One region of the Neobacillus sedimentimangrovi genome, then DNA from elsewhere that is predicted to be linked to it. Evidence: a T-box and tRNA genes for the amino acid it is inferred to sense, from the RefSeq annotation. Region 1 holds a T-box; the other holds one or more tRNA genes.
What was found. A T-box is a leader RNA that pairs with one kind of tRNA and senses whether it is charged. The one in region 1 lies ahead of GZA11_RS11490 (glycine--tRNA ligase), so its partner is inferred to be a tRNA-Gly.
Positions count from the first base shown of each region.

Region 2: it encodes a tRNA-Gly, which carries the amino acid that the T-box ahead of GZA11_RS11490 (glycine--tRNA ligase) is inferred to sense. The anticodon was not compared.

Region 1 is NZ_JAAFZF010000034.1:572-15,992, forward strand. Features, by position in the region: gene GZA11_RS11485 (IS3 family transposase) at 1-388, shown strand, start outside; gene GZA11_RS11490 (glycine--tRNA ligase) at 438-1,820, opposite strand; T-box leader at 1,881-2,064, opposite strand; gene recO (DNA repair protein RecO) at 2,114-2,866, opposite strand; gene GZA11_RS11500 (YqzL family protein) at 2,896-3,045, opposite strand; gene era (GTPase Era) at 3,202-4,125, opposite strand; gene GZA11_RS11510 (cytidine deaminase) at 4,115-4,516, opposite strand; gene GZA11_RS11515 (diacylglycerol kinase family protein) at 4,683-5,081, opposite strand; gene ybeY (rRNA maturation RNase YbeY) at 5,059-5,535, opposite strand; gene GZA11_RS11525 (HD family phosphohydrolase) at 5,532-7,712, opposite strand; gene GZA11_RS11530 (PhoH family protein) at 8,056-9,018, opposite strand; gene yqfD (sporulation protein YqfD) at 9,015-10,211, opposite strand; gene yqfC (sporulation protein YqfC) at 10,208-10,510, opposite strand; gene GZA11_RS11545 (GatB/YqeY domain-containing protein) at 10,863-11,309, opposite strand; gene rpsU (30S ribosomal protein S21) at 11,323-11,496, opposite strand; gene GZA11_RS11555 (Na/Pi symporter) at 11,708-12,652, shown strand; gene mtaB (tRNA (N(6)-L-threonylcarbamoyladenosine(37)-C(2))-methylthiotransferase MtaB) at 12,674-14,047, opposite strand; gene GZA11_RS11565 (16S rRNA (uracil(1498)-N(3))-methyltransferase) at 14,053-14,802, opposite strand; gene prmA (50S ribosomal protein L11 methyltransferase) at 14,908-15,421, opposite strand, start outside.
Region 2 is NZ_JAAFZF010000079.1:16-5,814, reverse strand. Features, by position in the region: partial or broken gene GZA11_RS15900 (IS21 family transposase) at 1-158, opposite strand, end outside; gene GZA11_RS15895 (hypothetical protein) at 323-1,054, shown strand; gene GZA11_RS15890 (Hsp20/alpha crystallin family protein) at 1,207-1,644, shown strand; gene GZA11_RS15885 (hypothetical protein) at 1,867-2,115, opposite strand; gene GZA11_RS15880 (PepSY domain-containing protein) at 2,364-2,612, shown strand; gene GZA11_RS15875 (DUF4190 domain-containing protein) at 2,933-3,205, shown strand; tRNA gene GZA11_RS15870 (tRNA-Gly) at 3,400-3,473, shown strand; gene GZA11_RS15865 (B3/B4 domain-containing protein) at 3,721-4,392, opposite strand; gene queG (tRNA epoxyqueuosine(34) reductase QueG) at 4,499-5,644, shown strand; partial or broken gene GZA11_RS15855 (IS3 family transposase) at 5,688-5,799, opposite strand, start outside.

The DNA of each region.
Region 1 (15,421 bases):
GTCAAAGCGCCCTACATTGGATTTTGTGATAGATTCATTAAAACAAGCGTTACCAGTCATTCACGAACGTGCAAAATATCGAACAACCATTCATTCGGATCAAGGTTGGCATTATCAACATAAAAAATGGGTACAAACATTAAAGCAGAATAAGATTTTTCAAAGTATGTCACGCAAAGGTAATTGTGCAAATAATGCCGCAATGGAGAATTTCTTTGGGTTACTGAAACAAGAAATCTATTATGGAGAAGCATTCATTTCCTATGAAGAATTGAAAAAGAAAATCGAAAAATATATCGATTATTATAACAATGTGCGAATAAAACAAAAACTGGCTGGTATGAGTCCAGTTGAATATCGAATTCATACCAGCCAATTAATTGCATAATGAAAAACTCTAACTTTAAGGGGTCACTACCTTTAAGCCGCACCTTTTATCAGAATAAAATTTTTTCTTGTAAAAAGCTTACAAGTTGGTCAATTGGTATTCTTGTTTGTTCCATCGTATCCCTGTCCCTTACTGTCACCATATGGTCTTCTTGTGAATCAAAATCATAGGTGATACAGAAAGGTGTACCAATTTCATCATGACGACGATATCTCTTACCGATTGAGCCAGCCTCATCATAATCCACATTGAAATGCTTAGATAATGTTGAAAATACCTCTCTTGCCCCATCTGATAATTTTTTGGACAATGGCAATACAGCTGCCTTAAATGGTGCAAGGGCAGGGTGAAAATGCATGACAGTACGAGATGTTCCGTCCTCTAGCTGTTCCTCATCATACGCATCAATTAAAAACGCAAGGGCTACCCGGTCTGCTCCAAGAGATGGCTCGATACAATAAGGAATGTATCGTTCATTCGTTTCTGGATCAATGTAATTAAAATCTTCACCTGAGAATTGCATATGTTGTTTTAAATCATAGTCTGTTCTTGAAGCAATACCCCAAAGTTCTCCCCATCCGAACGGAAACTTGTATTCAAAGTCAGTAGTGGCATTACTGTAATGAGACAATTCATCCTCAGAATGATCGCGAAGTCTTAAATTTTCTTTATTCAGACCTAATGACAACAGCCATTCTTCTGCAAACCGCTTCCAATAATCAAACCATTTCAACTCCTCTCCCGGTCGACAGAAAAACTCAAGCTCCATTTGCTCAAACTCTCTTGTGCGGAAGGTAAAGTTACCTGGTGTAATTTCATTACGGAAGCTTTTTCCTATTTGCGCAATTCCAAAAGGAAGTTTTTTACGCATAGTACGCTGAACATTTTTAAAGTTTACAAAAATACCTTGAGCTGTTTCCGGGCGAAGAAAAATTTCATTCGCACTTGACTCTGTAACACCTTGGAACGTTTTAAACATTAAATTAAATTGACGAATTCCTGTAAAATCATGACTGCCGCAATCTGGACAAGCTATATGATGTTCGTTTATTAACTTCTCCATTTTATCAAAAGGGAGGCCATCTACAACCATTTCAATTCCTTTTTCTTCAAGCGCATTTTCGATTAATTTATCTGCACGGTGGCGTGCCTTACAATTTTTACAATCAATCATAGGATCATTAAAGTTACCAATATGTCCAGATGCTTCCCAAGTCCGTGGATTCATCAAAATACTTGCATCTAAGCCTACATTATATGGAGATTCTTGAACAAATTTTTTCCACCAAGCGGCTTTAATATTATTTTTAAGTTCAACTCCTAATGGGCCGTAATCCCATGTATTAGCTAGACCCCCATAAATTTCTGAACCAGGAAAGATAAAACCTCTGTGTTTAGCATGTGAAACAATTTGTTCCATTGATACACTCATTGCTTTAACTCCTTTTTCCAAATATTAAATAAAAAACTCCCGACCCTATGCTAAATGAAGCATAGGGACGAGAGTATACCCGCGGTTCCACCCTATTTGCCGCTTATAAAAAGCAGCCACTTTAAAAAATGTATACATCATTGCTCAGGAACGCCCTTCCTTAACACTCTATACCCTAGCTTCCACCGTCCTAGGTTCGCTTTTATAGAGGATGTTAAGTACTCCTTTCCGTCAACGCAATTATTAATTTTAATGCTAATAATAACCAAAATAATATGGAATGTCAATAAGTGCTATAAAAGATTCCGAAATTCTTCCATTGCATTTAGAAATTTTTTCGTTTTAAGATGTAGGCCTGAGTATTCTTCATAGTAAGCTGAAATCACTTTTTTTAGTTCCTCTTTTGTTTCATTCCTAACAGATATAGTACCTAATCTTGATAAATCAAAATAGTAAAACAACCTTAATAATTTAACGGTAGCTGGTGAAATTTTGAGATGATAGGGGTCTTTGTCTAAACAGCGATGACATAAAAAACCACCTTCACGGATCGAAAAAGAAAAATGTCCGTCAGTACTCGCACAAACGGAACATTGATTTAAAATTGGGTATAATCCTAAAACATTTAGCATTTTCATCTCATAAATGTTCATTAAAATATCTGGGTCATTGCCTTCATTCAAATAGTGAAGCGTTTGAAATAATAACTCAAAATGAAAAGGATTTGGCTTTTTTTCCTCGGTACATTTATCAGTTAATTCAACAATATAACTAGCATATGCAGTTAAAAAAATATCTTCTCCGATTGATCGCATGGAGTTTATAATTTCTCCCTGCTGCAAATTTCCTAATCCCTTCCCTTTTTGAATTAAGAAATAACCATAAGTAAATAGCTGGGTAATGGAAGAAAGGCGGCTATTGGGCTTTTTAGCCCCTTTCGCCATTACGCCAATCTTCCCCCATTCCCTAGTATATATTGTTATAATTTTATTCGTTTCTCCATAATCTGTAGTTCTAATTATGATGCCTTCACATCTTTGAAACAAGACTTTCACCATCCAAGGGCGTACGACTGCTAGAGAATTGGATAATCAATTTGTGCTAGCTCTTCATCTAGTTTACTGGGTATTTCGATTTCTTGTTTTTCTTTCTCCAATTCTTTAAAAAGGAGATATGTGTCAATATTACCTGTTTGGCTAAATATTTTCCACGTAAAATCCAACACGAAAACCCCACCTTTCAATATTTGACTAGCAATAATACAACCAAACCTTACATTTATCTTAGCCAGCCTACGCACTAATCATAATACGTAAATATTGTAAATTCTTTTTAGGCATATATTTCAGATGGTTATAATAACTTAGTTAAAGCGAATCCCTTAATATTCGTCTTCATTAAAACCATATTCCCTGAGCTGCGACATTTTATTTCGCCAATCCTTTTGGACTTTTACCCAAAGCTCCAGGAACACTTTTGAACCTAGGAGATTTTCGATATCTACTCTTGCGCGTTTTCCGATTTCTTTAAGCATGCTCCCTTGTTTGCCAATAATAATCCCTTTTTGGGAATCACGCTCAACAATGATAGTGGCCATAACATGAATAATGTTCTTACCCTCTTTGCGCTCCATTTTATCCATAACAACAGCCAGTGAGTGAGGAACTTCTTCCCTTGTTAAATGCAGAGCCTTTTCTCTTATCAATTCCGTAATAATAAACCTTTCAGGATGGTCAGTTACTTGATCTGCAGGATAATATTGCGGTCCCTCAGGTAATATATCTTTAATTTGAGAAAGTAATCGCTCTACATTATTCCCCTCTAGAGCAGATATAGGAACGATTTCCTTAAAAGGATACTTTTCTTTATACGTTTCAATAATCGGCAGCAATTCATCAGGGTGAATTTGGTCAATTTTATTAATAACGAGGAATACCGGTGTGTTAATGGATTGGAATTTTTCAAGAATATATTCTTCTCCACGGCCAAACCCTTCTTCCGCATTGACCATAAATAAAATTAAGTCTACTTCTTTTAGAGTATTTTGAGCTACCTTCATCATAAAGTCGCCTAATTTATGTTTTGGTTTGTGAATGCCTGGCGTATCGATAAATACCATTTGTACATCAGGAAGGGTTAATACTCCTTGAATTTTGTTTCGTGTTGTTTGCGGCTTGTCACTCATTATAGCGATTTTTTGCCCAATGACCCGATTTAAAAATGTTGATTTACCGACGTTTGGCCTACCAATTATAGATATAAATCCTGACTTAAAGCTGTTTTTTTCATGTATATTACTTAGCATGTAAATCCTCCGGTGAAAAAGCTCCTGGTAATAATTCTTCAACAGTAAGTTCTTGAATATCCCCTTTTAGATTCGTTAATACAACCTTCATGTCACGTGGACATAACTCTGAAATTACTTGCCGGCAAGCACCGCATGGAGGGCAAGGGCGTTCGGTATCAGCTACAACGGCCATTGCTTTGAACTCTCGATCTCCTTCTGAAAACGCTTTAAAAAGCGCAGTCCGTTCTGCACAATTACACATACTATAAGCTGCATTTTCAATATTACAGCCACCATATATGTTTCCATCTTTGGTTAAGAGAGCTGCTCCCACGGCAAATTTTGAGTAAGGAACATAGGCATTTTCTCTTGCTGCTTTTGCTTCTTCAATTAGTTGATTTATGTTCACTAGTCATTCTTCCTTTCCAGCAATTTACTGCTGTTTCTTTATTTTACCTCAATTTGAAACCAAAATCATTAATTGTAAAGAAAAAATATCAAAAATTTTAAATTGTTGAAATATTCTCTAAAATAAACCTAATTATTAATTTGGTTTAGTCATTTTATCGAATTTCTCAACTAATTTCAATTGTTCTTAACAGCTTAAACACATAAGGTATAAAAATTAATGCACCAATTATGATCGAAACAAACGCATAAACCAATACCGCACCTGCAGCCACATCTTTCGCCTGCTTTGCTAAAGGTTTATACTCCAATGTAACGAGATCAACCACCCTCTCGATCGCGGTGTTTACCATTTCAAGACAAAACATCCCACTAATAAGTATCAGAACTATCAGCCATTCCATTTTATCAATAGAAAAATAAAATGACATCAATAATACAATACATGAACTGAGCAAATGAAATCTCATATTTCTTTCATGCTTAACGACGGTTACAATTCCTTCAATCGCATAAATGAAGGAATACCAGAATGGTTTATCCCTATGCTTCTCTTGTAAGTCCATACGCCTCTAAGATTTCCTTTTGTAGAGTGAACATTTCCTTTTCATCTTCCTCTGTCATATGATCATAACCTAAAAGATGCAAAAAACCGTGAATTGCTAAAAATCCCAGCTCGCGTAAATAAGAGTGGCCATATTCTTCTGCCTGCTCCCTTGCTTTCGGTACAGAAATTATGATGTCTCCCAAAATACGAGGCATATCTACACCAACTAATTCCATTTCGCCTTCCCCAAGCTCTTCCATTGCAAAAGAAATTACGTCAGTTGGTGCATCCTTTCCCCGATAATCGCGGTTTATTTCTTGAATTTTTTCATTGGTTACATAAGTAACGGAAACTTCACTATGTTTCTCAACCTTTAGTTTATTTGCAGCAAAATTTAACAATCTTTCTATTTCAAGTATTTGCTGTTCTGTTAATTCCTTTGTTTCATCTGTGCTATCAATCAGTAATGTCATGCTTGCTTCACCTTCTTTGTTAGTTCAGGGTATTCAATCCTAGAATGGAAGATTCCCTTTAATGTTTCACATAAAGTATACGACACCGTTTCAATTTCCTTCATTGTGAGGTCGCATTCATTCAATTGGCCATCCTGTATTCGGTCAGCAATTATTTTCTTTACAAGCGACTCAATCAACTCAGGTGTTGGATTAGGAATGGATCGCACTGCTGCCTCAACACTGTCCGCAATTCCTATCACGGCACACTCCTTAGACTGAGCCTTAGGACCTGGGTAACGAAAATCTTCTTCTTTAATTTTAGAATGAGGATTCATTTGAAGCTCTTTATGGTAAAAAAATTGCAATAAGCTTGTTCCATGATGCTGCTCGGCAATATCAACGATTTCTTTAGGCATTTGGTATTTGCGTAAAATATTGGCCCCATCGACAGCATGAGCAATTATAATACTCGCACTTTTATCCGGTGTCAATCGATCATGAGGATTATCCTGATTCATTTGATTTTCTATAAAAAAGTGTGGCCGCTTTGTTTTTCCAATATCGTGGTAATAGCTACCTACTCTAGCAAGAAGACCATTTGCCCCTATTGCCTCACAGGCCGATTCTGCTAAATTTGCCACCATGACACTGTGATGATAGGTTCCCGGAGCTTCCATTAAAATCTTCCTCAATAAAGGATGATTTGGATTGGACAATTCGATCAGCCTCATGGTAGACAGAATACCAAAGCTCGCTTCAAAAAATGGTAATAATCCTATCGTTAATACGGCAGATATGAGCCCGGAAACAAGAGCGGCAATAAAGTAATATCCATATTCGATCCCGGAAAAGTGTCCATTTGGTAAAAACATCACTGCCAATAAGGTCATAAGATTTACAATTGCAGCAAATAATCCTGCCTGTAGGATTCTTGATCTTTGATTTTGATTACTTAAATAAAGGATACCTGCCAAGGAACTAAATAAAATATAAAATCCTACAGAGAAATTTAGTGTTCCAGACACTCCTTCATTAAATAAAATGCTACCGCATAGTGATAGGATTACGGATGTTAAAATAGCCAGTTTCTCATCAATTAAAATTTTTAACAGCATACCAGCTAATGCAGCAGGAAACAAATATCCTACCCAAGGATAATTATAAAATTGCAGCAGACTAATAATCTTCATGAGAAAAATCGACAAAACAAAAATTAATCCAAACAACAAAAGATAAGTTTGTCTCTTTTCTGGTAATGAAGATTTCATTAGATAAAAATTATAATATATGGCTGAAAGCATAATTACAATAAGCATGATTAAGCCAATAAACGGTTTATAAGTTTTTTCATTCTGAAGAAGACCAACAAGCTTTAATTGGCGATATATTTCTTGGTCAATTAGTTCCCCTTCTTCTACGATGACTTGTCCTTGAAGAATTTTAACCGGCTCTACGCTTTCGGCAGCCTTTTGACGCAGTTCTTCTGTAGCGGTAGGGTCATAAAATTCATTTTGTATGACCGCATATCTTCCCAGCTCAATAGCCGCCATTCTTAAATTATCATTCAAGGCTGTATACTTTAATTCTTCTTCCAGACTTTTTTTGGCATTCTCTACTTCATCAGCAGGAATTCTTTTCGTCATTACATTATTGATAGCGGTCACCGTTAAATCTTTAGCAATCGATAACTCATCATTACTTGCTTGTACTAATGCCGTAAATACTTGGTTCGATAAATCCTTAGTCACTGTAGGTGTCAACTTTCCAGTTAACATGGTAATTTTTTCTTCCGTACTTGGTTCAGAGGTTGGTAATTGATCTTCAGCAGTTTCCTCCTCCGATTCCTTCAAGTTTTCACTTATCTCATCATTAACTTCAGAGGCTGCATTGAATATCGAGGAAATTAGGTCTACTCGATTTTGAGCATATTCATTTTTTAATGTATATACAGGTTGAACTTGATTGCGAGCCTCGGCCCGTTTTCTTTCTGTACTTTTTTTATCCTCAACAGTCCCGGGAGAGCGTATCGTCTTTTCTGCCACAGAAAAAAGATCAACATCCAACTTTTCAGGTTTTACATTTGTATACATTGCTGTATACAAAACAAGGCCTAACACAATGAAAAAGAGAATTCGGAAAAAAGAAATATCCAAAAGTTTTCTAATTCGAATGAAATGCTGCTGCAGTTTTTCCAACAATATCCCTCCAACTACGGCTTGCAAAATGAAATTAACATGTTTTGTCAAAAGTATTTTAGATAAAAACGAACTTTATGTAAAATGATAACAGTTTTTTGGATATATTTCACTATTTTCCATATTGACTCACAGAAAAGTTATATTATTAAAACAAATATGTAGGTGTCCCAAATGTCTTTTTACCCTTCTTTTTGTAATTTAAACCGTAAAAGGGGATCTTATTTGTTTTACACACAATTTGCGAGATTTAGAAATATAATTATTCAAAAGTTTAAATAAAAAAGCTGAGCCCAAAAAAGTCGTTTAAAAGGACGTTTGGGTCAGCTTCTCAGTTTCTTTTTTATTTTCCTTTTTTATCATAGGCTTCAATAATTCTACCTACTAGAGGATGACGTACTACATCACTTTGCTCCAAATAGACAAATGAAATGCCATTCACATTTTTCAATATTTCTTCAGCCTCGACTAATCCTGACTTTACCCCTTTAGGCAAATCAATTTGGGTGTGATCACCGGTAATCACCATTTTCGATCCAAATCCGAGTCTTGTCAGAAACATCTTCATTTGAGCATGGGTCGTATTTTGTGCTTCATCTAATATAACAAAGGCATCGTCAAGCGTTCGCCCTCTCATATAGGCAAGCGGAGCAATTTCAATCGTTCCGCGTTCAATTAAGCGGCCAGTATGCTCTACCCCCAAAATATCGTGCAAGGCATCATACAATGGCCTTAAATATGGGTCAACCTTCTCCTTTAAATCTCCAGGAAGGAAACCAAGACTCTCCCCTGCTTCCACAGCAGGTCTAGTCAGAATGATACGATTTACTTGGCCGTTTTTCAAAGCATTTACTGCCATCACAACAGCCAAGTAGGTTTTACCAGTACCGGCTGGACCTATGCCAAATACTAAGTCACTTTTGTTAATGGCCATAATATATTGCCTTTGACCAAGTGTTTTAACCCGGATCGTTTTTCCTTTAATATTTTTTCCAATAACTTCATCGTATAAATTCACATAATAATCTAATGTTCCTTTTTCTGCCATTTGAATGGCATAAAGCACATCTCTTGGGCCTATATGAATACCTTTACGAATCACTAGCATTAATTTGTCCAAAATCTGTCTAGCGACAGCAACTTGAGTTTCATCACCTGACAGGCTGACCGATTCGCCTCTTGTAATCATTTTGACGCCAAGCTCTTCTTCAATGATTTTTAAATTTTGATCTGAGTTACCAAGTAAAGCAATGGCCTCTGCCGGATTTTCAAGCTGTACATCAATAACTGTTAACTTCTCTGTCATTCACGAGTCTCCTTGGAAATCGGTTGTTCTACTGCGATGTTTTCAATCATTTTAAAATGTATATCCAGTATAACTTTACCATTTTTTACTTCCTTGTGTAAAATCTTTTCATCTTTAAACATAGCATCTTCATCCAATTGACTTTTTATTTCTTTTTTAGCCCTTTCTAAAGCAATTTGTTCCGCCTGCTCTTTCGTATAAGATCGGATAATATCTTCACTTTCACGAATAGTGGTTTGAATATAGGAAACTGGAAGCACCCATTTTAAAAAATGAAGTTTATAAATGGTCTTTTCCGTTTCAAATTGCTTGTATTCTGGGGCTTTGAATCCCCAAATAGGTAACTCAAACTTTCCAAACGCAAGTGAATGTTTTCGTTTTTCATTTCCGTTTAATACTATAAACTTCGTATCAAGTGGCTGCTCCACATGACTTTTATACCAAGTTTCCCCCCACACTTTTCCCTTGGCAGGGACGAGTTTAACGTTTTCCCCATCTTGTCCGATTTCACCGGATACGAGTAATTGCCCTTTTTGCACATAGTCATGAATATCAACGACCTTTTTGCCTTCTTCCACAAATGTTTTTACAATGATTGCCTTCTTTTTCGCCACAAGGTTTTGTGGGGATAGTTCCTTTTGTTTTTCTGGTTCGTTTTTTTCGACTACTTGTAAATGATAGGTTGTCCCCTTTAATTCCACACCAACCCATGTTAGATTTCCGACATTATTAGTTAACTCTCTTTGTATTCCCTCTACATTTTTTACAAAAAATTGTAGTTTTCCAATTTTAACGCCCATCCTATCCAGTTCTTTGCGGATTTGATACTCAGTATCCGGTTTTGCACCTTTGATTTCTATGCCCCAAATGACGTTCGAAAGAAGAAATATGATTAAGAGAAATATTACCGCACCAGCAAGAAAACCGCTGTTCTTTAAGAGCCTCCTAAATAAAAACGGGACTCCATTTCTTTTTAAAAATGTGATTTGGCAATCTGTATGTCTAGCAAAATATCTGATGTTTTTGGCATCCTCGAGCTTCATTTGAAAAGTAATCGTTTCTGTTCCATGTCGTTTTACATTCCAAATAATTATTTCATTCCTTGTGAGGACATTAATAAATCGCTCGATTCCTTTCCCGGTAATTTTAACCGTAACCATTCCAAATAAAAAATCAATCCACTGGTTCTTCATTTTGTTCCTCCCGAATTTTCATTTATATATAAGACTTGATCAATTTTTCCTTCAAGTAGAATTTCTTCGGGTAGAATCGTCTTAATGACAAAAGATTTCCCCTTCACTAATAACTGTCCTTGTTTTAATAACAATCGGAGTTCTTTATCTGTAAACGCTAGAAGCCCTCGATGATTTTCAATGTAAATATGAATTTGTCCGATCATGGTGATTCGTGGTAAATCCATCATGACATCTTGAGGAAGATCCATTTTTTTAGCCATCCAATTTCGAACCCGCTGGCCCCATTTTTTTGCCATAAAAAAAGAACCCCCTTTCATCTCATGTTTATGAAATGAAAGGAGGTTCTAGCACACCTTTTTCCAATTGAGCATAATGGAATGATCCTGACACACAGGGGTGTCCTAAGATACCTGAGCTTTAGTAAACAAGAGCGATGTAGACATCTCAAATGCAATCACTTTCTGTTTTACAATGCTGTCGTAACCCCCTGTAGAGATTCTAACTGAGATCCAGGAATTACGTTAAACTATAAAGCAGATTCGGGAAGAGCGAAAGACTATTCGCTAAGGCTTTTCGAAGTCAAAGATTTACTTGCTTATTTAAGTAAAAAGACCACAGATTCCCCTGTGGTCTTTTTGAGTCAGAATACTATGAAAGGTGTTGTTGTACAAATTTATTTACAAGCGCTCCATCGGCTTTACCTTTTACTTTAGGCATAATCGCTGACATCACTTTTCCCATATCAGCTTTTGATGTTGCGCCAACTTCAAGGATCGTTTGTTTGACGATCTCGGTCAGCTCTTCTTCAGAAAGCTGTTTTGGCAAATACAGCTCGACAATTGCGATTTCTGTACGAAGTTTTTCAACCAGATCTTGACGTCCGGCTTTATCAAACTCATGGAGGGAGTCTTTGCGTTGTTTTAATTCGCGAGAAAGGACTGTTAACTCTTGCTCTTCGGAAAGTTCTTTCACACCAAGCTTAATTGCCTCATTTTGCAAGGAAGCTTTTATCATCCGAATCACAGAGAGTTTGTCTTTTTCTTTGTTTTTCATCGCTTGTTTCATGTCATTATTTAAACGCTCGAGAAGACTCATGTATTACACCCTCTTAATACTTACGTTTTCTTGCTGCTTCAGACTTTTTCTTACGTCTTACACTAGGTTTTTCGTAGAATTCGCGCTTTCTTGCCTCTTGCAAAGTACCAGTTTTTGATACAGAACGTTTGAAGCGACGAAGAGCATCTTCAAGCGATTCGTTTTTACGAACGACAGTTTTAGACATTCTCTTTCCCTCCCTCCGAAACACAACACACTTACATCAATCCATTTACTTTGCAATTATAATATAACCTTTAAACAAGGTCAACTGAAATTCGCAGTTTAAAACAGGTATGCACAATTTTTATACTTATTTTTTCACTTAGTTTTTATTTTCCTATAAAAGTGGCATGTCCCCTTCTGAGTGGCCATACAATGAAAGGAGAGGTGAAGACATGCTATATATTGTATTATTTATCATATTTATTTTATTATTTATTTTCGGGATGACCATTATTAGGTTTGGATTGTTTAATTTATCAGCAAATAAATTAAAGGGTTGGTTGATAAAATTAACTGGGACCCCATTAAAAGGTTTGATCACCGGAACTTTTATCACCGCTCTACTACAAAGCAGTTCGGCAGTTATGGTTATTACCATCGGGCTCATTTCCGCTAGAATTATGACATTCCCACAATCAATTGGAATTATTTTAGGAACGAATATCGGAACTACTTTTAAAACGGAACTGATAACCTTTAATCTAGACCGTATACTTGTTCCTTTAGCGATTATAGGGGCAATACTTATCATATTTAATCATATTAAAATAAGGAGTATCGGTATGCTCTTCTTTGGTATTGCCTCTGTTTTCACTGCTATGAAAGGCTTCGAATTATTAGCCCATCCGTTAACAGAGCTTTCAATGATCAAACAATTTATTATTTCGATTAATGATAATATTATACTTAGCCTCTTAACAGGAGCCGTGATAACTGCCATCATCCAATCCAGTACTGCTATGACCGGAATTACAATGGGATTTTTAACAGCTGGGCTTCTGCAGCTTGATGCAGGAATCGCCATTGTTTTCGGAGCCAACATCGGGACATGTATTACCGCCTTAATCGCCTCCATTGGCGGAGGGAAAGAATCAAAATTAGCTGCGTATGCTCATATATGGCTCAATGTTTTTGGTGTCTTATTGTTTACACCTTTTATCCCATTGCTTACCGAATATGCACCTTATTTAGCAAGTAATAAGATGGTACAATTGGCTCATATTAGCGTTTTATTTAATGTTATCTCATCTTTGCTCGTATTGCCATTTGCTACTAAATTCGGAGAAATGATACTGTTTTTACATGATAGAAAGCCGAATTCTCCAGTTATAAAGTAAAAGGACCGAACACGGTCCTTTTTAAATAGCTGCTTCTTTTCTTGTAAATATTTCTTCCTTTACCTCAGCCCGATCTTCGACAACACGGACAAATTGACCTTCGTTGTATGGATAACCGGCTTTTGTAATTTTTACCTTGACGATTTTGCCGATCATATCTTCTGTAGCAGGGAATACAACCTTTAAGTAGTTATCAGTGTAACCAACATAAAGACCGGAATTCGCTTGCTCTTTATACTCCTCTTCTGGGATCACTTCAAGAACTTCACCTTCAAATTGGGATGCATATTCTTTTGCAAGTTGATCAGATAAAGTTATCAAGCGATGAACACGTTCGTTTTTAATTTCTTCATCGATTTGATCTTCCATTCTAGCCGCAGGTGTTCCAGTACGTTTGGAATAAGGAAAAACATGAAGCTCAGAGAATTTATGTTCTTTAATAAAATTATAAGTTTCCATAAATTCTTCTTCCGTTTCACCTGGAAATCCAACAATAACGTCAGAAGTAACGGCAAGTCCCGGAAGAACCTCTTTCAACCGATTTAATCGTTCAGCAAAGAATTCCATTGTATATTTACGACGCATTCTTTTTAATACTGAATTAGAACCTGATTGTAATGGGATATGCAAATGACGAACCACAATTTTTGAATGCTTTATTACCTCTATCACTTCATCCGTAATTTGGCTAGCTTCAATTGAAGAAATACGCAAACGCTCTAATCCTTTAACTTCTTCTTCTAGATCACGGAGTAGCATAGCGAGGTTGTAATCCTTCATGTCTTCTCCATAACCGCCAGTATGGATTCCTGTTAAAACAATTTCTTTGTAACCTGCATCGACTAACTGTTGAGCTTGGCGAATAACTTCTTTCGGATCGCGAGATCTCATAAGGCCGCGAGCCCATGGAATAATGCAGAATGTACAGAAATTGTTACAACCTTCCTGAATTTTTAAAGAAGCGCGTGTCCGATCAGTAAAGGATGGAACGTCAAGTTCTTCATACACACGATTCTTCATGATATTGCTGACACCGTTAATCGGCTGGCGTTCCTTCTTATACTGTTCAATATAATCAAGCATTTTCACACGGTCCTGTGTACCAATAACAATATCTACGCCAGGAATAGCCATAATTTCTGCTGGAGAAGTTTGAGCATAACATCCTGTTACACAAATAACTGCATCTGGATTTTTCCTAACTGCTCTCCGAATCACCTGACGGCTTTTTTTATCACCTGTATTTGTTACCGTACATGTATTAATTACATAAACATCTGCTATGGATTCAAATTCAACTCTCTCATAGCCTTCTTGTTTAAAAAGCTGCCAAATGGCTTCTGTTTCATAGTGGTTAACCTTGCAACCTAGTGTATGAAATGCAACTGTTGGCATAATTCTCACCTCAATAATTCAAAATGATAGGAAATAGCCGCTAGTGAATACAATGGGGCCGTTTCCGCACGTAAAATTCGTGGACCAAGTCCACAAAGTCCAAAACCATTATTTTTTAATTGCTCAACTTCTTCTGCTGCCAGACCACCTTCGGGTCCAAACACAATAAGAAGTGATTCTCCAGGCTGCATTTTTTTTAAAACAGCAGAAAAAACGGAGGTTTCCCCGCTCCGACTTTCTTCTTCAAATGCAACCAATTTATAGTCAAATTCCTTGCTTTTTTCCAGCAATCCTTTCAATCTCACAGGCGTTGATATCTCAGGCACCATCACACGGTGAGATTGTTCTGCAGCTTCTTTAGCAATTTTTTGCCATCTCTCTACTTTTTTGGCTGCCTTTTTATCATCCCATTTAACAACAGATCTCGCTGCAGTATATGGGATAAATTGATGAGCCCCTAACTCAGTACCTTTTTGAATGATCCATTCGAGCTTGTCTCCTTTTGGAAGGCCGCTTGCGATGGCAACTGAGATAGGAAGTTCTGAATCCTCTTCTTTCCATTGTACAACGTCTGCAACGACTCTTTCATCGGTAATTTCTGCAAGCTTGCATAAAGCTTGTCGTCCATCTGGATCAACACAAATAATTTGATCGCCTATTTCCATCCGCATCACTTTAACGATATGATGACGGTCATTTTCGTCTATGAAAAAGCGATCTTCATTTGCTCGATGTTTAACAAAGTAGCGTTGCAATCCGAAGCACCCTCTCTAACACATAATACGATTTATTTTACTAAAATTTATCGAAAATATAAAGAAAAAAATAAAAGGGGACAAAGCATCCCCCCACCATCATCATTATAGTCTTTTTGAAATGATTGCAACCCAATCTTCCATTAAAATGGTTTCTACAATTTCGAATCCAGAATTAATTAAAGCTTCTTTTACTGAATCTTTTTTCTGTTGAATAATACCGGAAGTAATAAAATATCCACCAGGCTTCACTACACGTGCAGCATCATCAGTAAATCTTAGAATTACTTCCGCTAATATATTTGCCACAATAACATCTGCCGAGTTCTCTTCTACCCCATCTAGAAGGTTGTTTTGAGAAACTGTCACAATATTGTTTACTTTATTGAGCTTAATATTTAATTTAGCTTGAGTTACAGCCACATCATCAAGGTCGTATGCTCTCACATCTTCTGCCCCCAACATGGCAGCGGCAATACTTAATACACCAGACCCGGTTCCAACATCAATAACTCTATCTCCAGGACGGACCGTTCTTTCAATTGCTTGAATGCACATTACCGTTGTAGGATGGGTACCAGTGCCAAAAGCCATCCCGGGATCTAATTCAATAATTAAT
Region 2 (5,799 bases), on a different contig from region 1:
TTTTGCTTTGGTACTTCTGAAGGACTAAAATCCTCCATCTCTGCACATTTCCGAACCGTTCTACGGTCTCGACTCATTTGTTTGGCAATAGAGCTATACGAACGCCCTTTTTTATTTGCTTCATGTCTGATATAATTAATTTCTGCCACTGCTAACATCTCCTTCATCGCCTCCTGTCATTTTTGCCCAATAACAGGAAGTGTATTTGAATGTAGGGATGTTGGCAAGTGGTTTTTTTTATGCCCGAAAAGGGCTACATAAATTAATTGCCAAACTGTACATTTTTAGTTTGCCATAAACATTAAATCACGTCGCAAAGCAAATGGATGTCGATAAGATTTTTGGATTGGAGTTAAAAGCAAATAAAATCCCAAAATCTTCATCCTCGAAGCTTGCAATTCGCACACAATCTGCTCGTTTAGCTGTCGCCCGTGATGCTGCGTTTTGTTTTTATTATGAGGAAAATTTATTAGCTCTGAAAGAGGCGGGATTTGAAATCGTGGAGTTTTCCCCAATCAAGGGAGACACGTTGCCTCCTGTTACGGATGCTGTGTATTTTGGCGGTGGATATCCAGAGAGTTTCGCTCGTGAACTCGAGGATAACGTCAATCTGGCTGCGCAACTGCGTCATGCTGCTAAACTAGGAATGCCGATTTTCGGCGAATGTGGAGGACTGATTTATCTCGGGCGTTCGCTGACTGGATTTGTCGGAAAAACCTACTCAATGAGTGGTGTTTTACCCGTTGATTTTGTGATGGACTCGTCCTATTTGCAAATTCGATACATCGAGCTGACAACACGTCACGATTCGTTACTCGGTTGTGCCGGAACGGTCATTCGCGGTCAGGAGTTTCACCAGTCTCGGGTCGCAAGCTCTGAGATTTCATCGGATTTCTATACTGCAAAAACCAGTGACGGGCGTGAGTATATTGACGGTTTTCATCAACAAAATGTCGTGGCAAGCTATGCACATATATATTTGAATTCTTGTGAGGGGGCAGCTAAAAATTTTGTAAATGCCGCATTAAGATTCCAAATGAATCGAAATGGGTAAACCTATTCTTTTGCAAAGCATTTTTTAAAGTGGAGTTCCTTATGTTGTTTTTCGAATGGTAATTCAATAAGAATTAACTTGTTAATGCGAATAACTTACAGCTAAGAGTAAATAATACAAAAGTAAAAAAAATCACATAGGAGGCTGTACTTATGGCATTAACACCTTATGATCCATTTAGACAATTAGCCAATGTAAGGAGAGACTTTGACCGTTTTTTTTCTAACTTCCCTTTTGATTTTGCTCATGAAAACCATCTTGGAAACATTAGGGTAGATGTTCACCAAACTGACCATGAAGTGATAGCCACTTGTGATATTCCTGGCATTGAAAAGAAAGAGGACATCAACATTGATATTGAAAACAATATGTTAACCATTAGTGGCACGATGAATAAAACGAACGAAGTTAAAGAAGAGAATATGTATAGAAAAGAACGCTATACTGGTAGTTTTCATAGAACTGTTTCACTACCTAGTCCTGTTTCTAGTGAAGGAGTTAAGGCCACTTATAAAAATGGCGTACTCGAAGTAAGAATGCCAAAACTAACCCAAAACACCAAAAATAAAATTGACGTACAATTCCATTAAGAAAATGAGTGGATCAATACCAGTTAAGAAAGAGTTCTATAAAGGATTATCTAAGAAACACTTCTTCTCAAAAAAGTAATATGAATGATTTTACAGTGTGATTAATAAGTGTAATAAGCATTACTTCTTAATGAAGTAATGTTTTTTTTGCTTTGAAAACGATATTGTATATTTTGGAAATAGAACTTTCACAACTTAAATGTTTGTGAAAGTTCTATGGTTTTATTCCATCAAATAATCAATTAAAACACCTATGAAAATTAAAACAATACCGACCGTAAAATGAACTTTTTTTTCGTTCATTTTTGTCATTTCTAAAATGGAAAAGATAATGCCAATGAGACCAATAAAAACAGCACTTCTTATAAAATAATTGGTATATACAAGAAAGACTTTTGGATATTGTTGAACTAGACCAGAAATGGTTCCTAACACTAATAAAAATAAAGGTATTCTTAGTTTCCAATACATTTAATCACCCAAACATTATTTCCAATTGTATACTTTTACGTTCTAATTGAATCATAAGTTTTTTTAATTGGAAAGAGACAACATTCAACAATCATTTATTCAACAAGTTTGAATTAAATCACTGTGTGAATAATCATTCTATTATTTAAGAAGTATCACTAAAGAAATTGGGTAGGGATTTACACAAAAAATTTGTCTACTACATATGGATAAATGAGTTGAACTTTTGTTGGGGAGGAAATTTACAAATGAACGGAAATTATTATTATCACACTCCTTCATCCATGTATAGACAAAGAATTACAAAGGAGCAAGCTCAAGAAATTGCCCTTAATCGTGTGCCTGGGACCATTCAACACGTAGATATGGATTTAGAAAATGGTGTTTTAGTTTATGAAGTGTTCATATTAACAGAAGATAACAGGTTATTTGAAGTAGAAATTCTGGCGAGATCAGGAAGGATACTAAAAGTAGAAGAAGAAATTGATTTTGATTAATAAATACTTATTATCTAGGGAAGCTTCAGTCAATTTCGATCTTTAACATGTTCCTATTATTTTTAATCTTGGTCATCAGTTTGTAAAGAGATTATTTTGATGACACATTGCTTCACGATATAGGTAATATTTCTATGATTCATCCTTTTGCGTTTACAAAAGTGGATTGTAAAATCGATCAAACTTCGTTGGTACTCGAAGAAGTAGCATGTAAATTTTTAATGTAAATGATCAATCCCCTAAGAGTTCACCAATAAAAGGTTTAAGATATATCCAAGTTTGATAAAAAATGGTAAAGTTATCTAAAAGGGGGAAAAGAAATGTCAGAACAAAATCAAATAAATAATAGTTCAGTAGTTTCTATAACAGTTGGTATTTTATCATTATTTATTCCTTTTATTGGTTTGATCTTAGGGATTATTGGAATCGTTTTTTCAAGGAAAGCTGTAAAACAGATTAATAATACAAATGAAAGTGGCAAAGCGTTAGCAACTGTAGGGTTTATTTGTAGTATTGTTGGAATTGTTCTTCATCTTTTATTGATACTAGGGTATGTTGCCTTTATTTCAGTATTCAGTTATATAACCAATTAAAAAAGACTAAAATAGCTAACAAAAATAGAGCACATTTAGTGCTCATTTTATTTCCCATTTAACAGCAAAAATGTACTTTAATATTTTCTAAAAAAATTCGACAAAAACCTGCAATTTGCTCTTGACGACCACGGCATTTCTATGTATTATAATAAACGTCGATGGTTCATTAATTCGACAAATTTATATAAAGTGCGGGTGTAGTTTAGTGGTAAAACCACAGCCTTCCAAGCTGTTGTTGTGGGTTCGATTCCCATCACCCGCTCCATACATAATCAACGCAGTGTATTGTTTCGCAAAAGAACGATATGTTGCGTTTTTTTATTTATTTATTTAAAAGTATATTTGATTTCGAGAACTGTCTTTCGTAAACCCCTTAGTTGGCGAGAAGCCAACACTCCCCGCCCTACGATGAGTCAATATCGAATCACCTTTCGTTTCATCATACTTCCTTTATCTCAATTGGAGAGCTCTAGGCCGTACGCCGCTAAGTAGGGGGACTTGCACTTTTCTGGTTATAGACACCCAATTATTTGATACGAAGCTTCTCCTCCATGTATTTGAACAAACATGTTCATGAGTGATTCTGTCATTTTATGGGCATTTGTACAATCTGTAGATGGTCTTATATAAACGATTTGTAAGGCGTTTTTTGTTGCATTTGTTACAGCTGTTCTTTCCGAATCAACGAAGGGTGTTCCAAATGGTCCTTTTTGGTCGAATGTCAATAAAAGATGTTCCGCTGAATTTTTCCTCCCATTTAAACCTATGTATTCTTCGCCTTCCATGCCAATGCGCACTTTGACTGGTCCTTGGAGCAAATCCAAATCATAAATACCCACTGGTACCTGGTATTTTAGTGAGAAGAAATTATTTAAATCAATTGCACTTTGAACAGAAGAAAGATAATTTTGTTTTTGAACTCTTCGATACAAAGCTTCGGCTGAGTGGCGATAACGGTTTGGATCTTTCCCTATTAATTTAAAGATTTTTCTCCATTCTTGAATGCCGGGAAGATCGGTTACACTTTTTCCTTCTAAATCAAAATAAATAGATTCTTGGAAAAGCTGGAGTCTCCCTCGAAGCATTTGCGGTGAATCTCCAATAGTAATATTCTTATATTCAATTACACCTAATTTAAAATTGGGAATTAGTTCAGTAATTTCCGATGAAAGCTCAATTTCCAACGATTCCACCTCCAAATTTATCTAAAAATAGTTTATCATAGATAGATGTGCAACCTAAAAAATAACCCATTTGATATAGATAAACGTAAGTGAAGGGAGGTAAATGATGGACGCTCAACAATTAAAACAAGAAATCATTGCCTATAGTAAAGAAATAGGAATTGATAAGATAGGATTTACTTCTGCAGAACCTTTTAAAGAATTAAAAAACCGCTTGATTCGACAACAGGAACTAGGTTATCAATCTGGGTTTGAAGAGCCGGATATCGAAAAGCGAGTCACTCCGGGACTATTGTTAGATGGGGCTCAATCTATTATTTCCATTGCCCTTGCTTATCCTTCAAAAATGACAGATCGGGTAGAAGGAAAAAAAGGAATGCGACGGGGGATGTTTGCACGCGCATCTTGGGGACAGGATTATCATCATATCCTAAGGGAAAGACTTCAAAAACTTGAGGCATTTATTTTATCGAAACTACCAGAAGCTCGATTAAAATCGATGGTTGATACTGGCGAGCTTTCTGATCGGGCAGTGGCCGAACGGGCTGGCATTGGATGGAGTGGAAAAAACTGTGCGATTATTACTCCCGAGTTTGGTTCCTATGTTTACTTAGGTGAGATGATTACAAATATTCCTTTTCCTCCTGATACGCCAGTGGAAGACCAATGTGGCTCCTGTACGAAATGTTTAGAAGCTTGTCCAACCGGTGCACTAGTTCAAGGAGGACAAATTAATGCACAACGCTGTATTTCCTATTTAACACAGACAAAAGAACTTATTCCGGATGAGTTTAGGGAAAAAATTGGCAACCGTCTATATGGATGTGACTCTTGTCAAACCGCTTGCCCGCATAATAAGGGTAAAAACTTTCATTTTCATGAGGAGATGGAGCCCGACCCAGAGATTGTGAAGCCATTGCTGAAGCCAATCCTGAAATTAAGCAACCGAGAATTTAAATCAAAGTTCGGATATTTGGCTGGAGCTTGGAGAGGGAAGAAACCGATTCAAAGGAACGCAATGTTAGCATTGGCCCATTTTAAGGACAAATCGGCTATACCAGATCTAGTGGATGTATTAGAGAAAGAAGCTAGTGTGGTGTCTAGAGGAACGGCAGCCTGGGCACTAGGAAAAATTGGTGGAGAAGAGGCGCTTACTGCCTTAAAGGAAGCAAAAGAACGGGAAATGGATCCGGCTGTTCTAAAAGAAATTGAAAAGGGATTAAGTCTTTGCAAGGATGAAAAGAGCGAATAATAGTAAAATGGTACCCATGTCAAGGACACTTTAAAAAAAGAGATTAAGCAGCTAGAAGATGATTCCTATACTGAATAGGGGTCATCTTTTTTAAATTCCACTGATAGCGGTAATTGTTATAGTAAACCATGTAATGATTAATTTTTGACTTCAAT